DNA from 3 places in the Nocardioides ginsengisegetis genome. Region 2 is predicted to be linked to each of the others. Evidence: predicted binding sites of a transcription regulator. Region 2 holds the regulator's gene; each other region holds the start of a gene.
What was found. Region 2 encodes LexA, which represses DNA repair genes until DNA is damaged. Its sites were predicted from a motif close to TCGAACANNTGTTCGA; they were not measured.
Positions count from the first base shown of each region.

Region 1: the regulator LexA is predicted to act here: its motif matches at 2,706-2,721, upstream of FB382_RS22540 (DUF222 domain-containing protein).
Region 3: the regulator LexA is predicted to act here: its motif matches at 1,861-1,876, upstream of FB382_RS02475 (HNH endonuclease signature motif containing protein).

Region 1 is NZ_JACGXA010000001.1:2,065,155-2,071,670, reverse strand. Features, by position in the region: gene FB382_RS09945 (lipid-transfer protein) at 1-469, shown strand, start outside; gene FB382_RS09940 (hypothetical protein) at 494-925, shown strand; gene FB382_RS22540 (DUF222 domain-containing protein) at 1,182-2,693, opposite strand; gene FB382_RS09930 (SigE family RNA polymerase sigma factor) at 2,855-3,355, shown strand; gene FB382_RS09925 (hypothetical protein) at 3,439-4,569, shown strand; gene FB382_RS09920 (hypothetical protein) at 4,675-5,064, shown strand; gene FB382_RS09915 (hypothetical protein) at 5,085-5,489, shown strand; gene FB382_RS09910 (NAD(P)-binding protein) at 5,490-6,516, opposite strand, start outside.
Region 2 is NZ_JACGXA010000001.1:3,207,964-3,214,479, forward strand. Features, by position in the region: gene FB382_RS15465 (restriction endonuclease) at 1-426, opposite strand, end outside; gene FB382_RS15470 (LysM peptidoglycan-binding domain-containing protein) at 868-1,218, opposite strand; gene FB382_RS15475 (hypothetical protein) at 1,536-2,249, shown strand; gene FB382_RS15480 (SDR family NAD(P)-dependent oxidoreductase) at 2,260-3,066, opposite strand; gene FB382_RS22950 (GNAT family N-acetyltransferase) at 3,159-3,950, shown strand; gene lexA (transcriptional repressor LexA) at 4,089-4,841, shown strand; gene FB382_RS15495 (phosphatase PAP2 family protein) at 4,958-5,809, shown strand; gene FB382_RS15500 (alkaline phosphatase D family protein) at 5,901-6,516, shown strand, end outside.
Region 3 is NZ_JACGXA010000001.1:516,438-522,953, reverse strand. Features, by position in the region: gene nicT (Nickel transporter NicT) at 1-641, shown strand, start outside; gene FB382_RS02480 (DNA glycosylase AlkZ-like family protein) at 628-1,701, opposite strand; gene FB382_RS02475 (HNH endonuclease signature motif containing protein) at 1,970-3,208, shown strand; gene FB382_RS02470 (hypothetical protein) at 3,421-4,005, shown strand; gene FB382_RS02465 (LuxR C-terminal-related transcriptional regulator) at 4,015-4,707, opposite strand; gene FB382_RS02460 (ATP-binding protein) at 4,700-6,010, opposite strand; gene FB382_RS02455 (PspC domain-containing protein) at 6,166-6,516, shown strand, end outside.

The DNA of each region.
Region 1 (6,516 bases), 1.1 Mb from region 2:
CGACCTGAAGCAGAAGCCGGCGTACGTCGCCGCCGCGGCGCAGGGGAGCGGCGCCGACCAGTTCGTGATGACGTCGTACTACCGCCAGGACATCGGCATCCCCGAGATGGGCGTGGTCGGCCGCGAGCTGTGGCGCCAGTCCGGCATGGGCCCGGCCGACATGCAGACGGCGGTGCTCTACGACCACTTCACGCCGTACGTCCTCATGCAGCTGGAGGAGCTCGGCTTCTGCGGCCGCGGCGAGGCGCCCGGCTTCATCGCCGACGGCGCCATCGAGATCGGTGGCCGCCTGCCCGTCAACACGCACGGCGGGCAGCTCGGCGAGGCCTACATCCACGGCATGAACGGCATCGCCGAGGGCGTCCGGCAGGTGCGCGGCACGGCCGTCAACCAGGTCCCCGACGTCGAGCACGTGCTCGTCACCGCCGGCACCGGCGTGCCCACGAGCGGGCTGGTGCTGGGGGTCTAGGTGCACCGCTTCCTGCCCCTCTCCGTGCTCGGCGTCCTGGTCGCGGCCGCGATGACCGCCGGCATCACCGACGACGGAGCCGACGGGCTGCCTGAGCTGTCGGAGGCCCAGATCAGTGCTGCCCGGGAGCAGGGCGTGATCATTGAGGTCGACCATGACCGGGGACCCGTCGATGAGGCCATGGCTGCGAGGCTGCTGGCCGCTGCGCATGTCCGGGGTGACCCGAAGCGGCACCAGGTGCTCGCCGTGTCGCGGGGTGCCTTCCGTTACGCGCAGGACGAGGATGCGGCCAGGTCCGACGACGCGTGGCTCGTCGCCGTCAGCAACGTGGCAGCAATCTGCTTCGGCGGTGACCTGTGTCCGCACCCTCCGGACCTGGGCACTGAGGTCGTGGCCCTCACCGCGGACACCCTCGATCCGATCGGTGACTACTGGGTCTTTCCCAGCTCCGACTAGGAACTCGCTGGAGGCCGCTATCGTCCGACAGGCCATGAAGCCGCTGACCGTTCTGTGTGTCATCGCCTGGGCGAGGATCCGCGGCACCTACTGGCATGCCGAGCGAGAGCTGAACCAGGCAACGGCAACCCACCGCAGGGCTGGGGGAATCCCTGTCAGGCGGGCCGGCTGACGTTCCAGTCCCGGACCACGGCGACCTTCAGCTCCTCGGCCGGAGAGGTGGTCTTCCACCGCACGTCGCGGTCGAGGCCATCGTTCATCTGTTCGTGACGCGATCCGCACTCAGTGTGATCTGTCCGGTGTCGAACTGGTGCTGGAGACGGACCAGGGCGCGGTCGAGGGGGTCGGGGCTGAGCCATGCCTGGGCGTCGGTCTCGGTGATGTCGTGGGTGCCGGCGGCGTCGACGAGGCGGTGCAGTCCGTGGGGGGTACGCCAGAGTGTCTCGCCGGTCTCGGTGGTGGCGACCCGGTAGCCGAGGTGGGTCTTGGCGCGGTGTGCGGTCCGGGAGAGTGGTCGGCCGGTGTGGCTGGTGGTCTGGCCGGGTGGGCCGGTGGGTCGGTAGGGCACGGGGTGGTCGAGGTCGACCTTCCGCGAGACCCGGGTGGCGTGGGGGAAGGAGTCGAGGGGTTGTCGGAGGTGGATGCGTTCCTTGATGGCCTCGGGGTGCTCGTAGGCGCAGCTGGAGACGAGCTGTTTGAGGTCGATGACCGGCTTGATGCTCACTCGGGTGTGGGCGAGGAGTTCGGTCAGCTGGGCGAGGGCGACCGGGCCGATGCCTTCGACCCGGGCCACGCCGCTGGCAGTCCCGCTGACGGTGCCGGTGAGGGCGGCTTCGTGGAGGTGGACGTAGAGCACGGAGTCGGGGCGGAACCGGTCGGGCTTGGCCGACTTCAGGGCGTCGAGGAGGTCGGCGGGGAACGCGAGCGCCCGCGGGACCGAATCGGTCTCGTCCTCGACAGGCTCGGCGTCCTCTGGCTGCTCGGTGTGTTCGAGGAGGAGTTGGAGGAGCTCGGCGGGTCGGGCGAGCCAGCCGAAGGCCAGGGAGCGGAGCAGGTCGCGGGGCGCGTCGGCGTGCTCGGGGCGGGTGGCGAGGATGTCGGCGACTCGGGTCACGACGGCGTCGACGTAGGCGGCGTCGCCGGCGTTGATGCGGGCGATGACGTGCCGCAGCCCGACCGCGTCGGTCCGCGAGAGGGACACGTAGCGGCGGTGGCGGGCTTCTTCGAGGCGGGTGGCGTGGGTGTCGGGGTCGGCCTCGATGATCTTGGCCTCGACCAGGGCGATCACTCTCGCGGGGGACTGGGAGCCGATGGCCCGGGCGACGGCCTGGTCGACCACGTCGACCGCGGCCAGGGGCAGGTCGCGGGTCAGGACGGCAACCTTGCGGGCCAGCCAGGGCTCGGCGCGGCCGGTGCGGGTGACAGTCCAGGTCTGGGGGAGTCGGTGTCGCAGGTCGAGCGCGTCGGCGGCGGCTGCGCGGGCGGAGAGGGTGTGGACGCCGCGGGCGATGCCGAGCTCGCACAGTGACAGCTCCCGGACCCGCGGGGTGCCCTCCCCACCGAGGTCGACCAGGCGGTCCGAGCCCGGCGGCGACGGGATCGTCGGGTCCGGCCGCGGGTCGTCGCGGGGATCACTGGAGTGAAGGTCGCACCAGTGCAGCACCAGGAGCAGGTCCTCGACCTCGGCCCGCCGCCGCCGCGTGACCACGTCCCCGAGCAGCGCGAGCGTGTCGCCTGCGTCGAGGTCGGTCACCGGGAGCTGAGCCATGCCTCATTGTATTCGAAGAGAGATTCGAAAACAAGCAGACGTGGCGAATGGAACGAAGTTGGGAGGACGCTGATGGCCGGGCAACGTTTTTGGTGGGCCAGCACGTCTTGGTAGCGAATCTCGATGTGTAGTGGCATGTCAGGGCCGAAGGTCGTGATCGCATGGCGGAGGAGTCGGACTTCGACGCATTCGTGGAGGGTCGTTCCCCGGCCTTGTTGCGCTCGGCATATCTGCTCGTCCAGGACGAGGGCCTGGCTGAAGACCTGCTGCAGACTGCGCTCGTCAAGGCGTGGTTCGCCTGGGGGCGGATCCAGGAACCCGAGGCGTATGTGCGCCGCATCATGGTGACCACGTCCGCGTCCTGGTGGCGTCGGCGTTGGCATCGCGAGACGCCGACCGAAGTTCCCGGTGAGCGGCACGTGGCGGCCGGGGGTGAGGAGGTCGAGAACGCACAGGACCTGTGGAACGCGATCGGTCACCTCCCGCGGCGGCAGCGTGCCGTGGTGGTGCTGCGCTACCTGGAGGACCGCAGCGAGGTGGAGACCGCTTCGTTGATGGGCTGCTCGGTGGGCACGGTCAAGAGCCAGTGCGCGAAGGCGTTGGTCAAGCTCCGCTCGGACGTGGCGCTCGCTTCGGACGTCGAGGAGGGAAGCCGGTCATGAACGGCGAAGACCTGAGGATCCTGGCCCACCGGGCGGACTCTGTCCGGGGCCGCCCGGTCGACCAGCGCCTCGACGAGGTGCACGTGGGGATCCGCTCGGCCCGCCGCCGGCGCGTGGCCGGCGCGGTCGGCGGGACGACGGCAGCGGTCCTGGCGGTGGCCTTCGGTATCGCGGCATTGACGGGCGCCACGTCTCCGAACACGAACGACGGACCGCCACCGGCGAACTCGGGCACTCCCACGCCCACCATCAGTGCGAGCAGCACCCGTCCGATCGTCTACAGCGACGACGTTCTGTCCGACCACTGTCGGGGGAACCCGATCGGGTGCATCGGGATCCTTCATGTGGGCGACCGCGAGGTGCGGATCGACCAGGCACTGTGGACGGTGCGGGGCTGGCCGTTGGGTGTCACCGACGCTGGTGTCGTCTATGCACACGACGACGGCAGCGTGTGGTTCACCGATGGCGGCTCGCCGCGCCGGATCGCCACGCAGACGTGTGCCGGGACGAGTCCGACCAGCGTGGGCGGTCTCGCCACCGGGGACGCCGGTCCGTGGGCCGCCTGGTTCGACTGCACACCGACGCACCGGGGGGACCTGGTCGTCTTCGACACCAGCGCCGGCCAGGAGGTCGCGCGCGCACCGATCCCGCCGTGTCGATCGGCGGCCCTGCCCTGCACCGTCGACGCCATCATCGGTGAGCACGTGTACGTCAAGGACGACCTGCTTCGGCTCGACGTCAGGACCGGCACGGTTGTCGCGGCGACTCCGCAGATGTACGACGAGGATCTCCGCAGCCACCCACGCGCCTTCGTCCTCGGCGACTCCTGGCGCACCGGCACACCTGTGGCAGGGCTGGACTTCGATGTGGTCGGCTCGCGGCTGGTTCCCACCGACCCCCAGCCAGGCCCGGAGCCTCGACGAACCCGCGCATTCGACATCGCCACCGGGCGGCCAGTGGAGTTCCGCCTCCCCAGCGGCTACCACCCCGACCCCACCCCGACATTCCATGGCAACGACGTCGCGGGCTACGTCACCGTGTTCACGGCGTTCGAGTGGCTCGACGATGACACCGTCGCGCTCACGCAAGAAGGTGAGGAGTTGCCGAACCGCGACATCATCACGTGTCGGCTCAGCGATGGGCACTGTGACGTCGCCGTCACGGCGGGCGCACCCGACCGGTGGCGCATCGTGATCGGCGAAGCCCTGCCCTGATGACGCGGTCCCACTGCCGCCACGCACTCATCAATCTGGTGGATCAGCGACGGCGGCGACGGGCATAGCCTGATTTCGTCATCCGACATCGAGGAGGTGACGTCGATGAGGCGGTTCGTCCCGGTTGTCGCCCTGGCCGTGCTCGCCACGCTTCCGGGCACCACGTCGGCCGGCGCGCAGCCCGCCGATCTGGCGAAGGCCAACACCTACCGCACGTGGACCGCGTGCGACGAGCACCCCGATTCCAAGCACTCGAGCAGCTGTCCCAAGGAGGGCGTCAAGGGTCTCTTCTTCAAGAGCGTCGACGCCCACGTGACCTACAAGGTCTGCGTCATCTTCCCCCAGGGCAAGAAGCTCTGCGCGAGCCACCAGGATGCCCCGAAGGGCAAGGTGGCGATCAACACGATCACGTCCAACAAGATCGGCGTGCACACCATCAACTGGTTCGTGGGCGGGAACAAGGTCGCGACGCGTCACCTCACCATCCACAACTGACCGCCCCTACATTCATGGGCATGACCCGTCGCGTCGCCATCGCCATCGTCATCGGCGTGGTGCTGGTCGCGGCCGTCGTGGGCGCGATCGCCCTGCACCGCAACGGCGGCGACGCACGACCCGCCGGCCTGTCGGTCACCTGGGGCGGCAGCGAGGGCCACCCCACGTGCACGTACGACGACCAGCAGCAGACTGTCCGGTGCACGCTCATGATCGGCGGCACGGCGTCCGGGAGTCAGGCGGTGACCGTCACCGTCACGGCGTACGCCGACGAGAACACCTCCCGACCGGTCGGCTCGGCCAGCGGCACGGCGCACGTCGAGGGGACCGTGCACCAGCCGCTCGTCGTCACGGTCCCGGTCAGGCGGGCACCGCACGTCGACGAGGACCAGGTGGCCGCCTGCACCTTCGAGGTGACCTACTGATTACGCGGACAGCTCGGCCAGTCGCGCCAGCGCGGGACGCACGTGGGAGGCGAGGCGCGCCCGGGCGTCGTCCAGCGCCGGCGATCCCGGGTGGTCGGGCGGGGTCCGCGCCGGGTTGAGCGGCACCCGGTCGGCCCACGCCTTGATGTCGGGCTCGGAGGAGAAGGACATCACCGCCTGGGTGCCCCGCAGGTTCATCCGGGCCCAGTCGGCCATCGAGTTGCCGTAGCCCGTGGGCGGGCACAGGCGGTTCTTCTCGTCGTCGTCGTGGCGGGTCGCCTCGACGTACCCGACTAGGGCCGCGCCGAAGCACGGGAAGCCGGCCCGGATCGCCTGGAGCGTGATGCCCTGCGGACGCCAGACCGGGACGAGCGGGGGGTACTTCAGGCCGTCCGCCGCGCAGTGCACGACCAGGGCGTCGTGCGCGACGCCGACCGAGGTGTCCGCGAACGTGAGCTTGCCGCGCTCGACGGCGTCGAGGTGCCCGTGGCGTACGACGTTCTCGATCGTCCGGAGCTGGTCGAGCTCCCACGTGGCGAGCGTGGGCGCCTTGGCCATCGTGGGCAGCACCGTGCGGTCGATGCGCAGCATGATCCCCGCGTCCTCGAGCCGGAGGAACAGGTCCTCGAGCGACGCGGCCTCGGTGGCGGCCTGCATCGTGTCGGCGGCCATGGCGGTGAAGATCGCGGGGTCGGGCTGGACCACGGCGCGGTTCATCATCCAGGGCTCGCGGGACCGCACCCAGCAGATCGCGTCCGGGTCGACGCCGCGCGCGAGAAGCCAGATGCAGGCGTCGGTCGCGGTCTTGCCGGAGCCGACGACGACGTACTGGCTGGGGGCGTCGTCGAGGCGGGCGAGGCCGTTGACGGGCAGCACGCGGGCGTCGGCGGCGACGTCGAAGGGAGGCGGCTTCTCCGCCGGGATGCTGGGCGCCAGGTAGCGGGCGTCGACGACGCGGCAGGTCTCGGGCACCTCGAAGCGCTCACCGGAGATGCGGGAGGTGAAGGTGCGGTCGCCGAGGTGCTCG
Region 2 (6,516 bases):
GAGCCGCGCGAGCCCCTTCTCGTGGCGACACGCGTCGTTGTACGCCTGAGTCGTCTCCGGTGCCGACTCTCCAGGCCGAGTCCGAAGCCGTCCCCGCGCTTCGAGCGTGCCTCCCGTGCCGGTTGCGTAGCGGAGCACGACGGCACAGCCGGGCCGACTCTGACCGAAGGCTGACGGGTGAAGGGCAAGTATCCGGGCGCTCGCTCCTTTAGTGCAGACGGTGTACATCACGTCACCAAGCAAGCAAACCAGAAGCTCGCCACGGTCAGACTCCCAGACGTATCCCTCAATGACGAAGGCGTCCTCTAGGCGTGTCCCCTTGCCAATCCGCCCGAGCTCCGCGCAGATCGGTGAGATCCATCGGGGATCGTATTGGCCCAGTATCGAAGCAAGGCGCTGCTTGACATCTGTCTCGGATCCGCTCATGGCCACTCTTCTCTGGCTACCAAAGGGACGGCTCATTTTGAGGTGCTCTGGCGCGCCCCGGCGCGCGACCAGGCAAACGCTGCGACTGGTCTAGCTGTTCAGAAGTGGCTTGAGGGGATACGCGAGTGACGTGGCTGACGTGACCATGCCGCTGTCCTACCCCTGAACGCGGTACATCGATCGGTTCGATAGTCGCGCGAGGGAGGAGGTGGTCTTGGCCGCAAAAGCAGCGAGGGCGGGACTCCTCGAGTCCCGCCCTCGTCTTCCCCTGCTCCGTCAGCCGGGGTCGAGGCGGCTGACGGGAGTCTTCAGTTGTTGCGGACCGCTCTGCGCTTCAGGCCCCATGTGGCTCGCCGAGTTGGCGCAGCCGCCCTCCCCCGCTTCGCTCCTCCGTGCAGTTGCGCCCACTCGGCTCAGGCGGCTGACGAAAGTCTGTGTGCGTCAGTCGACGATCGGCACCCGCAGCCGCTGGCCGGCGGCGACGAGGGCGGAGTCGAGGGCGTTGAGGTCCTCGATCTGGGCGATCATCGCGCGGACGTCGCCGTCGGGGGCGAGGTCGGAGGCGATGTCCCAGAGGGTGTCGCCGGTGCCGACCATGACCACCCGGGTCGGGGTGGGGGCGCCGGGGTGCTCGGTGGCGGCGGAGCGGGCTCCGCCGAGGAGGGCGCCGGCGGTGAGCACGAGGAGCAGCGCCGCCATGAGCACCACGGCGCGGCCGCGGCGGGTCAGCCGGACCTCGCCGGAGCGGGGACGCGCCGGGGCGAACGTGGGGTTGATCGTCATGGTGCTCATCGGGACCTCCTGGGGAAGTGGCGGTCAGCCATCGGTGCCTGTCCGTCGAAGAGATGTCTATCGGCGGCCACCGACAGTCCGTGTCGGGCTGTCTGGTCCACCGATTCGATCAAGCATTCGATCGAACACATGTGCGACATTAGAGCAGGTGTTCGAACGAGCGCAAGAGGCGCGCCGAACATTTGTTCGAACGGGTACTAAGACCACGCACCCCCCACCACCACCCCCGGATGGCTCGGACGGGGCATGCCAGAGCGCCCGCGGCCGCGAGTAGAGAGGGAGTGACCGCCAGCCCCCTCAACGACAAGGACCCCCGCATGTCGTCTTCACGCCCCCCATCCAGCCCAGCCCGCGGCCGCACGCTCCCCGTGCTGCTCGCGGCCCTCGTCCTGATCGGCGGAGCCAACGTCGCGGCGTACGCCGCCAACGGGCACCCGCTCCTGCTCGGCACCAGCAACACCGCCACCCACCCGACCGCGCTGAAGAACACCGGCAGCGGCGCAGCCCTGTCCCTCAAGGCCAGACCGGGCTCGCCGCCCCTTGCGGTGACCACGACGAAGAAGGTCAACAAGCTCAACGCCGACCTCGTGGACGGACTGAGCGGCAAGCAGATGGAGAACGCCGCCTACGAGTACGTCCTGCCCACCGGTGGCCCGGCGGCGAGCAGCCTCCAGGTCTCCCTTCCGGGCCTGCCCGCGGGCACCTATCTCGCGACGTACTCGGTCATCACGACGACCAGTAGCCCGCCCGCCTGCTACCTGACCCGGTCGACATCGCCGGGAGGGGCGTTCGAGTACGGCACCACCGGGGGCACGTACAGCACCAACACGGCCAGCGCGGTGGTGGACCAGGACCTCGCGACCCCGGTCACGCTCGTCTGCTTCGGTTCGACGTTCAGCGTCTACGCCGGCGGCGACGTCGACTCGCGGATCGTCCTCACACCCATCTCGCGCCTCGTGTCAGCACCCGCGACCGCCGCGCGGCACGCACCCCCGGGCGCGCGGCACCAGGGACCGGCCACGCGCCGCTGAACCGACCCGCTCAGGCGCCGGCGGACTTCTTCAGGGCCCGCCGGCCCTGGGCGGCGAACAGGCTGATCCCGCGCGCACTGACCGACGGCGCCAGCGCCGAGGCCCGTACGACGCCCCCGCGCCAACCCGGCACCGCCCGGATCACCCGATGGCTGCCGACCAGCGCGACGGCCTCGTCGGCGACCTCGTCGACGGTGAGGATCCGGCCACCGGAGTGGACCAGCAGGTTGCCCAGCCCCCCGGGCGTCTGCGCGTCGAGCATCGCGGTCTTCACCCCGTCGGGGCAGATCGCGTGCACCCGCACACCTCGAGGCGTCTCGGCGTCGCCCGACATGGTGAGCGAGACGATCGCGGCCTTCGTGGCGGCGTACAGGCTGTAGCCCGGGACCGGCCCGAGCCCCGCGAGCGACGCGGTGTTGACGACGTCGCCGCCGGCCTCGCCGAACGCCTCGAGCGCGGCGCGCATCCCCCACACGACGCCCATCAGGTTGACGTCGACCAGGCGTCGTACGGCGTCGTCGGACAGCTCCGACAGCGTGCCGTCGTCGCCGACACCGGCGTTGTTGAACCACGCGGTCAGGACGCCGTGGCGGGTCGCCTCGGCGACCGCGGCCGCGTGCCCGGCGGGGTCGCGCACGTCGTGGGCGATGCCGGCCGCGGCGCCGATCTCGGCGGCCGTGCGGGCGGCGCCCTCGCCGTCGACGTCGGTGACCACGACCCGGTGGCCGCGGGCGACCATCCGCTCGGCGATGCCGCGGCCGATCCCGCGGGCTCCTCCGGTGACGACACAGCTGGTGTGGACAGGCGGTGCAGACATGGGGGACGAAGGCTGGGCGGCAGGCATGGCGGGAGTCAACCAGATCCGCGAATTCGCCGATCCCGATGTCCCACGCGGCGTACGGTGCCCCGGTGACCCCCGTGCTTGCTGATCCGCGGGTGGCTCCGGTCGAGGACAACCTCATGGAGTTCCTGCGGGTGACGGCCTCCAACCCTTCCTTCGGGACCGAGGGTGCCGCCGACCTCCACACCTGGCACACCACCGTGCCGCACCCCGTCTTCAACGGCATCGCCGGCGCCCGCTTCGCACCCGGCGAGGAGCTGCGCCGCACCCGCGAGGTGCTGGCGGCCTACGTCGGCCGAGGACTCCCCTTCCTGTGGTGGGGCTCCCCCTCCACGATGACGGCCGAGATCGCCGACACCCTCGTCGCCGCCGGCATGTTGCGCGACGAGACGCCCGGCATGCATCGCGTCCTCGACGGCCCGGTGCCGATGCCGCCGCCCGGCCCCGGCGTCCGGATCCACGTCGTGGGCCCGGAGTGCCACGCGGCCACCGCGCGGGTGATGACCGAGGGCTTCGGCTTCCCGGCCGAGCTCGCCGGCCCGATCGTGGAGATGATGGCGCCCTTCGACGCCGCCGACCTCCTCACCGTGCTCGCCACCGTCGACGGCCAGCCCGTCGCCTGCGGCACCGCCTGGCTCACCGGCCGCACCGCCGGCCTCTACAACATCACCACGCTCGAGGCCGCGCGCGGGCGCGGGATCGGGTACGCCGTCACCGCGACGCTGCTCGAGATGGCGCGTGACCGGGGCTGCACCGAGGCGATCCTGCACGCCACCGAGATGGGCCGGCCGGTCTACGAGCGGCTGGGCTTCGAGGAGGTCTGCCGGATGCCGATGTTCGTGTGGGTGCCCCAGCTCTGACCGTGACGTGGCGCCCCACTCCGGCGCGACACGCTGTTCGAACAGATGTTTGAACAGACGGGCCGACATGGCTACGGTGGGAACACCGGCCCGGGGTGCGTCCCCCGGGCGCACCGCCGTACACCGGAAGGCACCGCCATGGCCACGAAGAAGACGGGCGACGACTCCCCCACCAAGGCTGCACGGGGTCGAGTCGCCGAGCTGCCCGACGGTCCCCCGGACGCCCACGGCCTGACCCCGCGCCAGCAGCGGGTCCTGGCCCACATCAAGGAAGCCATCGAGAAGCGCGGCTACCCGCCCAGCATGCGCGAGATCGGCGAGGCGGTCGGGCTCACCAGCTCCTCCAGCGTGGCCCACCAGCTCAAGGTGCTCGAGGAGAAGGGCTTCCTCAAGCGCGACCCCAACCGGCCGCGGGCGCTCGAGGTCTTCCTGCCCGAGGTGATGAAGGCGCGGCGCTCGATCTCCTCGGCCGACGAGTCGACCTACGACGAGACCGGCGTCGGCGACGCGATGCCCGCCGCCTCCTACGTGCCGATGGTCGGCCGGATCGCCGCCGGCGGCCCGATCCTGGCCGAGGAGCGGGTCGAGGCGATCTTCCCGCTGCCCCAGGAGCTGGTCGGCGACGGCACGCTCTTCATGCTCGAGGTCGTCGGCGACTCGATGGTCGACGCGGCCATCTGCAGCGGCGACTACGTCGTGATCCGCCAGCAGCCCACCGCCAGCAACGGCGAGATCGTGGCCGCGATGATCGACGGCGAGGCCACCGTCAAGACCTTCCAGCGCAAGGACGGCAAGGTCTGGCTGCTGCCCCACAACGACACCTACGAGCCCATCGACGGCACCCACGCGACGATCCTCGGCAAGGTCACCGCGGTCCTGCGTCGGGTCTGATCGGGGTCCGCTAGCCTCCTCACCGGAAATCTTCACGAACCCCCGAGATAAATCCCGGGAACATTTCGGGGGTATTCCGTATTTTGGTACATGTGGGAACGACTGAGGGTGGGGGTATGTCTCTGACTGCCCTGCGCCGACGCCACCCGCAGATCGTGCGGGGCGTGCTCGAGATCGTCCTCATCCTGGCCCTCTGGGTGGGCTACAGCCTGTCCCGGCTCGTCGCCGACACCGCGATGGGGCCGGCCATGCACCGGGCCCACGAGCTGCTCCGCTTCGAGACCGTGCTCGGCATCCACTGGGAGGTGCCGCTCAACGAGCTGTTCACCAACCACCGGGTGATCGGGCTGCTCGGCTCCTACTGGTACGCCTCCCTCCACTACGTCGTCACGGCCGCGGTGCTGCTCTGGCTCTACCGGCTCGGCACCCGCGTCTACGCCCCGGCCCGACGGGCGCTGGTGATCGGCACCCTCCTCGGGCTCGCGGCCTACCTGCTGATGCCGACGGCACCGCCGCGCTTCATCACGGGCTACGTCGACGTCCTCTCCCTGCACGCCTCCGACGGCTGGTGGGCCTCCGACGCCTCCGCGCCGCGCGGGCTCGGCGGGCTGACCAACGAGCTGGCCGCCTTCCCGTCGCTGCACGCCGGCTGGGCCCTGTGGGTCGCCATCTCGCTGCAGCGCCACGCCCGCCACCGGTGGGTCCGCGCGCTCGGCTGGACCTACGCCGTCGGCACCGGCGTCGTCATCATCGGCACCGGCAACCACTGGGTCATCGACGTGCTGATGGGCTACCTCGTCATCGCCGCCGGCTGGGCCGCCGCCGAGTGGGCGCCACGCATCCCCGTCCTCGTCTCCGCGCCCGCCGCCCGGCCGATGCCGGCCGCCGCGGCCCCGCTGCCGACACCGGCCCCGGCCCCGCTCACGCGCAGCCTGCCCACGCCGGCCGCCCGCAGCCGCCTCGACTGACCCGCGCCACCCCGGGGTGACCTGCGGGTGAACGGACGGTGCTCACACCGCCGATCCGGAACACGCCCGGCGCTGGCTCGTTGGGCCTCTCGTGAGCTCTCCCCGTGACATCCCCCCTGCCCAGCCCCTGACCTCCCGCCCCGTCGGTCGACGTACGGTCCTGGCCACCGGCACCGTCGGCGCCGTCGGCGTGGCCGCGGTCTCCTCGCCGCTCGCGACGGCCGCCCCGGCAGTAGCCGCGTCAGGGGCCGCGGGCGACGGCGCGGTGTTCGCCCACGGTGTCGCCTCGGGCGACCCGCTGCCCGAGGGGGTCGTGCTGTGGACCCGAGTGACGCCGACCGCGGCGAGCACCCCCGGCTCCGGCGCGGGCCCGAAGGTCACGGTCCGCTGGGAGGTGGCGCGAGACGCGGGGTTCCGCGACGTCGTACGCCGAGGCCGCTTCGAGACCGGCCCGAGCCGCGACCACACCGTCAAGGTCGACGTGCGCGGCCTGCGGCCCGCCACGGCGTACCACTACCGCTTCCACCTCGGCGACGCCACGAGCCGGGTCGGCCGCACCCGCACGGCTCCCGCCCACGACGCGACGCCGGACCACCTGCGCTTCGGCGTCGTCTCGTGCGCCAACCTGCAGGCCGGCTGGTTCAGCGCCTACCGCGGGCTCGCGGCGCGCGACGACCTGGACGCGGTGGTGCACCTGGGCGACTACC
Region 3 (6,516 bases), 2.7 Mb from region 2:
CCATCGGCCTGATCAACCTCGCCGCGCTCATCGGCATCGTGCAGGTCTTCCGGTCGATGCGCCGCGGCCACTTCGACGAGGCCGAGCTCGACCGCCAGCTCGACCAGCGCGGCTTCCTCAACCGCATCCTGGGTCGCGTCACCCGGGCGGTCACCAAGCCGTGGCACATGTACCCCACCGGCTTCCTCTTCGGCCTCGGCTTCGACACCGTCACCGAGATCGGCCTGCTGGTCATCGCCGGCGGCGCGGTCGCGGCCAGCCTGCCGTGGTGGGCCGTGATCACGCTGCCGATCCTGTTCGCGGCCGGCATGAGCCTGCTCGACACCCTCGACGGCGCCTTCATGACCGTCGCCTACGGCTGGGCCTTCGCCCGCCCGGTGCGCAAGATCTACTACAACATGACCGTCACGGCCCTCTCGGTCGCCGTCGCCCTCATCATCGGCGGCATCGAGATCGTCGGCCTCCTCGCCGACAAGGCGGGCGTCACCCACGGCCCCCTCGCCGCGGTCGCCCACGTCGACCTCGAGTACGTCGGCTACGGCATCGTGCTGCTCTTCGTCGTCACCTGGGCCGCCTCGGTCGCCATCTGGAAGCTCGGGCGGATCGACGAGCGGTGGAGCGCCCACCTCACCCGCAGCTGATCTCCAGCTCCAGCTCGAGCCAGTCGGCGAGGTCCTCGATCTCCTCACGCACCTCGGCCGCCAGCCGCTTGCCGAACGGCTCGTCCTCGTGCACCGCATCGACGCGCAGGACCCCGGCCCGGCGGTCCGCTGTCGCGTCCAGCTTCCCGACCAGCCGGTCGCCGTGCAGGATCGGCATCGCCCAGTATCCGAAGCGCCGCTTGGCCGCCGGCTTGTACATCTCGAGCTGGTAGTCGAACTCGAACAGGTCCTCCATCCGCTTGCGGTCGAAGACCAGCCGGTCGAGCGGGGACAGCAGGACGGTGCGCCCGGTGAAGGCGTCGTCGAGGTACGACGGGTCGACGCGCCACGTCCCGCGCAGCCCCTCGACGACGGCACGCTCCCCCGCCTGTCCGGCGCGCCGGGCGATCCCCAGCGAGCGCAGGTGGCGCTCGTCCCGGATCCGCAGCGCCTTGTCGAGCGGGACCACCGGTACGTCCGGATAGACCCGCTCGGCGAGGTCCCAGAGCCGGTCGCGACCCTCGTAGCCGGCGGCCGCCACCTCCCCGCGGCGGACCAGCAGTCCGAGCAGCATCCGCACGTTGCGGTCGTTGTTCCAGCCGCTCGACTCCCACGGCAGCACGGTCGTGTCGGGCAGCGCGCTCGAGGGCAGCGGCCCCTCGTCGTACAGCTTGTCGAGGATGTCGCGGCGACACCCGTCGTTGGTCTCCAGCCAGTCTCGGGCGTCGCGCTGCCACTCGATCAGGTCCCCGGTCCCCGGCCACACCGCCATCTCCGCCCGGAAGAGCGCGATGTCCTCGGCCGGCCGGAGCATCCCCTGCAGCTCGATCAACGAGCCCGCGGCCACCGCGTCCTCGAGGTCACCGCGCCGGTGCTCCGCCCCCAGCCGCGACCACACCACCAGGTCGGCGCTCGGCGCCACCGCCGCCGTCGGGTCGGCCTGGAGCACCGTCAGGTGGCGAGCCACCTCGTGCAGACCGGTGGGGCGGGGCAGGTCGAGCAGCTGGGCGCGGACCGCGATGCGCCGGGCGTCGGCGCGGGTCAGGTGGTGCACGTCCATCCCGACATTCTCGCTTCGCTGGTTGACGTGGGGACCTGTTCGCCGACGTTGGGTGCGGGGCCTCGCGCCTTCGGCGCGTATTTCTTTGACTTCCGTGGTCACCGCAGGGTTCGCACGAGGTGCCTCCGGGCCCTGATTCCTTGCTTTCGGCTTCTTCACTCGACCGTTCGATCGAGGCTTCAAGATTCTCTCGATTCTTTACCTTTCTCTAGTCGAAATAGAGGCTCTGGCCTGCGGTTTTGTCGGTGGTCCCTGCTGGAATTGACCCATGACAGCGATGGTCACCCAGCCGCCTCGACACCAGGTGTCGCGAGCTGTCGAGGCCATGCAGTCGCAGCTTGCGGAGCTGGCGGATGTCTCGTTGTGGTCGATGTCGCCGGACGAGTCCGCTGCCACCCTCACGGCGGCGACCCGGCTGTCCGCCCAGCTCGCGGAGCTGGAGATGCGGGTCGCCGAGCACGCCAAGACCGTCGGGGTTGGGGAGTCCGTCGGGGCGACCTCAACCTCGAACTTCTGGGCGCACGCGACCAACCAGACCCGTACTGCGGCGCACGGGAAGATGCGCCTCGCGGTCGCGCTCGCGGCGCGGCCCGCGTTGCGTACGGCGGTGGCCGCGGGCGACGTCCTCGTGGAGCAGGCGAGGGTGATCGTCGATGCGGTCGAGGTCCTCCCGGTCGAGCACCGCGACGAGGCCGAGGCGATGCTGATCAAGTTCGCCGCCGAGCACGACGCCAAGGCGTTGAAGAGGCTGGGCCGACGGATCCTGGAGCTGCTGGACCCCGAGGCCGCCGAGGCCCACGAGGCCAAGCAACTCGAGGACGAAGAACGCGAGGCCGCCCGGTCCACGAAACTCACCATGACCGACGACGGGCACGGCAAGGTCCATGGCCGGTTCACGCTGCCGTCCGCGCAGGCCGCGATGTTGAAGAAGGCGCTGCTCGCGTTCGCCGCCCCGAAGCACCGGGCCGCCGTCGACGGTTCAGTTGGCGAACGGCGGCCCAGTGCGGAGCGGATGGGGCAGGCGTTCGTCGAGCTGATCGAGCGCTACCCGACCAAGAAGCTCCCCAAGGCGGGCGGCGTCAACGCAACCGTCGTGGTGACGATGGACATCTCCACCCTGATGGGCGGCCTCAAAGCAGCCTCCTTGGACACCGTTGAGCGGATCACCGCCGGCCAGGCGCGGCGGCTGGCCTGTGAGGCCGGGATCATCCCCGCCGTGCTCGGCGGCAAGTCCCAGGTGCTGGACCTGGGCCGCAAGCGCCGCTTCCACACCGAGTCCCAACGGATCGCGATGGCCATCGAACAGGGCGGCTGCAACGCCGAAGGATGCGACTGGCCACCAGGCCTGTGCCACTGCCACCACGAAATCCCCTGGCACCTCGACGGCGAGACCTCCGTGGAGAAGGGCATGCTCCTCTGCCCCCACCACCACGCCCGGGCCCATGATCCGAAGTTCACGATGACCAAACAGGCCGGCGGGAAGGTCGCCTTCACCAGGCGGACATAGACCGCTCTCCCCCTGTCCTCACGTGGTCGCCGACAACGGCATGGTGAACGGCTGGACCCCGCGCGCGTCGGTGCACGGCGTCCTCGACTGAGCGCCGCTCTGGTCCAGAAGGGCGATCTTTCGCGGGACCCGTCCGGGCGCCGGCCGGGTCAGATCAGGCCATGTCCCCGTCCGGGACGGCGCGTGTAGGAAGGGTCGAAGGAGGTAGAGCCATGACCAGAATCCGCGTGGCCGTCGTCGCCACGATCGCAACTGTTGCCGCCGCCCCCGCACTCCTGCCCATCCAGGCGGAGGCCAAGATCTTCGCCAAGGACCGCTTCCACGACGTCTATGTGTCCGACCCCTACGACTGCGACGGCACCCCCGCCATCGACTCCGGCGACGTCGTCGGCCACGTGACGGCAGTCCTGAAGGGGAACAGCAAGTTCCCGTTCTTCCGGCTGCACGTCGCCGGCACCGGGGTGACCACCAACACCGACACGGGTGGCACCTACACCAACATCTTCGCCGTCAACAACATCGACCAGAAGATCGTCGACAACGGCGACGGCACCATCACGATCACCGGCCAGTCCCAGGGGAGCTCCCGTTACTACGACCAGTACGGCAACTTCGTGCTCAAGGACCCCGGCATGATCCGGATCTCCGTCGTCATGGACTACCACGGGACGCCGGGCAACCCCGACGACGACACCGAGGTGCCCGGCACGTTCCGGATCGTGAAGCCGTCGACCGGGAACTCCGACTTCTCGACGCGTGACTTCTGCGCCGACCTGCGCCAGTTCACGACCCCGTAGCAGCGGGGATCAGAGGAGCCGCCGGTCCGAGGCCCAGCGGGTGAGCTCGTGGCGCGAGGACAGCTGGAGCTTGCGCAGCACGTTGGACATGTGGGTCTCGACGGTCTTGATGGAGATGAACAGCTCCTTCGCGACCTCCTTGTAGGCGTAGCCGCGCGCGATCAGCCGCATCACCTCGCGCTCCCGCTCCGTCAGGCGGTCGAGGTCCTCGTCGACGGCGGAGACCTCGATGGTGCCGGCGAAGGCGTCGAGCACGAAGCCCGCCAGCCGGGGGCTGAAGACGGCGTCGCCGGTCGCGACCCGCTGGATCGCCTGGACGAGCTCGGGGCCGGTGATGGTCTTGGTGACGTAGCCGCGGGCTCCCCCGCGGATCGTGCCGATCACGTCCTCGGCGGCGTCGGACACGCTGAGAGCCAAGAAACGCGGCGGAACCCCGGACGTCGACATCGTCGGGGACGTCGCCAACCTCCGCATCACCTCGACACCGCCGCCCCCGGGCAGGTGCACGTCGAGGAGGACGACGTCGGGGTGGTGCTCGGCGATCGCGGCGACGGCCTCGTCGACGTCCGCCGCCTCGGCGCGTACGTCGATCTCCGATGCCCCGGCTGACTCGAGCTCGGCCCGGACGCCGCGGCGGAACATGCCGTGGTCGTCGACGATCACGATCGTCACCGGGCCCACCGGGGTCGGTGCGTCAGTCATCGGAGTCCTCCTGTCGGGGCGCCTCGGCGCCGGGGTGGCGGGGCAGGTGCAGGCGCACCTCGGTGCCCTCGCCCGGGGTGGACCGCACCTCGGCACTGCCGCCGTGTCGGTCCATGCGGTCGATGATGCTGTGGCGGACGCCGTAGCGGTCGGCGGGGGTGTCCGCGGGGTCGAAGCCGTGGCCCCGGTCTCGCACGAACACGTCGACGGCGGTGGGCGTCACCTCGGCGTAGACGTCGACCCGGCCGGTGCCAGCGTGCTTGGCAGCGTTGGTGACGGCCTCGCGGGCGGCCGAGACCACCGCCCGCAGGCTCTCGTCGAAGTCGCAGTCGCCGACCGTGACCACGTCGACGGTGACGCCGTGGGCGTCCTCGATCGCGGCCGCTGCGCCCCGCAGCGCGCTGGCCAGGGTCGAGTCGTCGGTCGACTCGCCGGCGTAGAGCCAGGACCGGAGGTCCCGCTCCTGGGCGCGGGCGAGACGGGCGACGGTCGTGCCGTCGTACGCGTTCTTCTGGATCAGCGCCAGGGTCTGGAGGACCGAGTCGTGCAGGTGCGCCGCCACGTCGGCCCGCTCCTGGGTGCGCACGCGCTCGGCCCGCTCCGCCGTCAGGTCGGAGGCGAGGCGGTAGACCCAGGGACCCACCACGATGCCGATGCCGACGACCCCGAGCGCCGCCGCGACCGTGACGTCGCGCGCCATCGCGAGCGAGCCACCGCGGAAGGCGAACAGCGAGAGCGCCGTGATGACCATGCCGACCCCGGCGGCGAGCCGCGCCCAGGCGGCCCAGCCGCCCGAGCCGAGGACCACGCGCACCGGGTCGATCCGGCCGGTCGTGTCGAGCCACCGCTCCCGCTGTGCCTCGTCGGCCTGCCGCCACAGCAGCGCGACGCCGACGACGCCGATGAAGAGCGGCCAGAAGACCGCCCCCTGGCCCAGCACCGCCTCGGCCAGCAGGATCAGGCCGAAGCACAGCGCCGCGACCGCGACCGCCGGACCGGCGTCGGCGAGCCGGCGGATCCGGCCCGGCCGCATGCCGGCACGGCTGGCGCTCTCCAGGCCCGGGGCCCCGGTGTCGAAGCGGCTGTCGGACGGCAGCACGAGCCAGAGGCCGGCGTACAGCGCGATGCCGAGGCCGCCGAGCACGCCGGAGACGACGAAGAAGATCCGCACCCAGAGCACCGGCACGGCGAGGTGCCGCGCGAGGCCCCCGGCGACGCCGCCGATCATGGGGTCCTGCGCGTTGCGCGTGGCGCGGCGGGTGGCGCGGTTCGCGTCGGCCGCGGTGGGTGCGGTGGTCGTCATCTCGCCGCAATCGTCACACAGCGCGGGGCCGCCAACCATGAGGCATGACCCCGAGACGACCCTGACCGCCTCCCGGGGTCGAGCCGGGCCGAACGGCCCACAGATCAGGTATTTCCCCGATGGTGCGCGGACCCGCGGCGGACGAGGCTGGTGCCATGACAACGACACCGCCCGATGCACCCTCCGGCCCGGCGCCCGGCGCCGACCACGGACCCCGCGTCAACCGCGACGACGTCCGTGACCTGAGCCGCCTGCGCCGCACGGTCGACGACCGCAAGGTCGCCGGCGTGGCGGGCGGCATCGCACGTCACCTCGACATCGACCCCCTGGTCGTGCGGGTGACGTTCGTCGTGACGGCGTTCTTCGGCGCCGGGCTGATCTTCTACGGCGCCTGCTGGCTGCTGCTGCCCGAGGAGGGCAGCCCGCGCCGGCCCTTCGGCCTCGACGACCGCAGCCGCGCCGTCGCGCTCATCATCGGTGGCGTCATCGCGGCGCTGACGCTGATG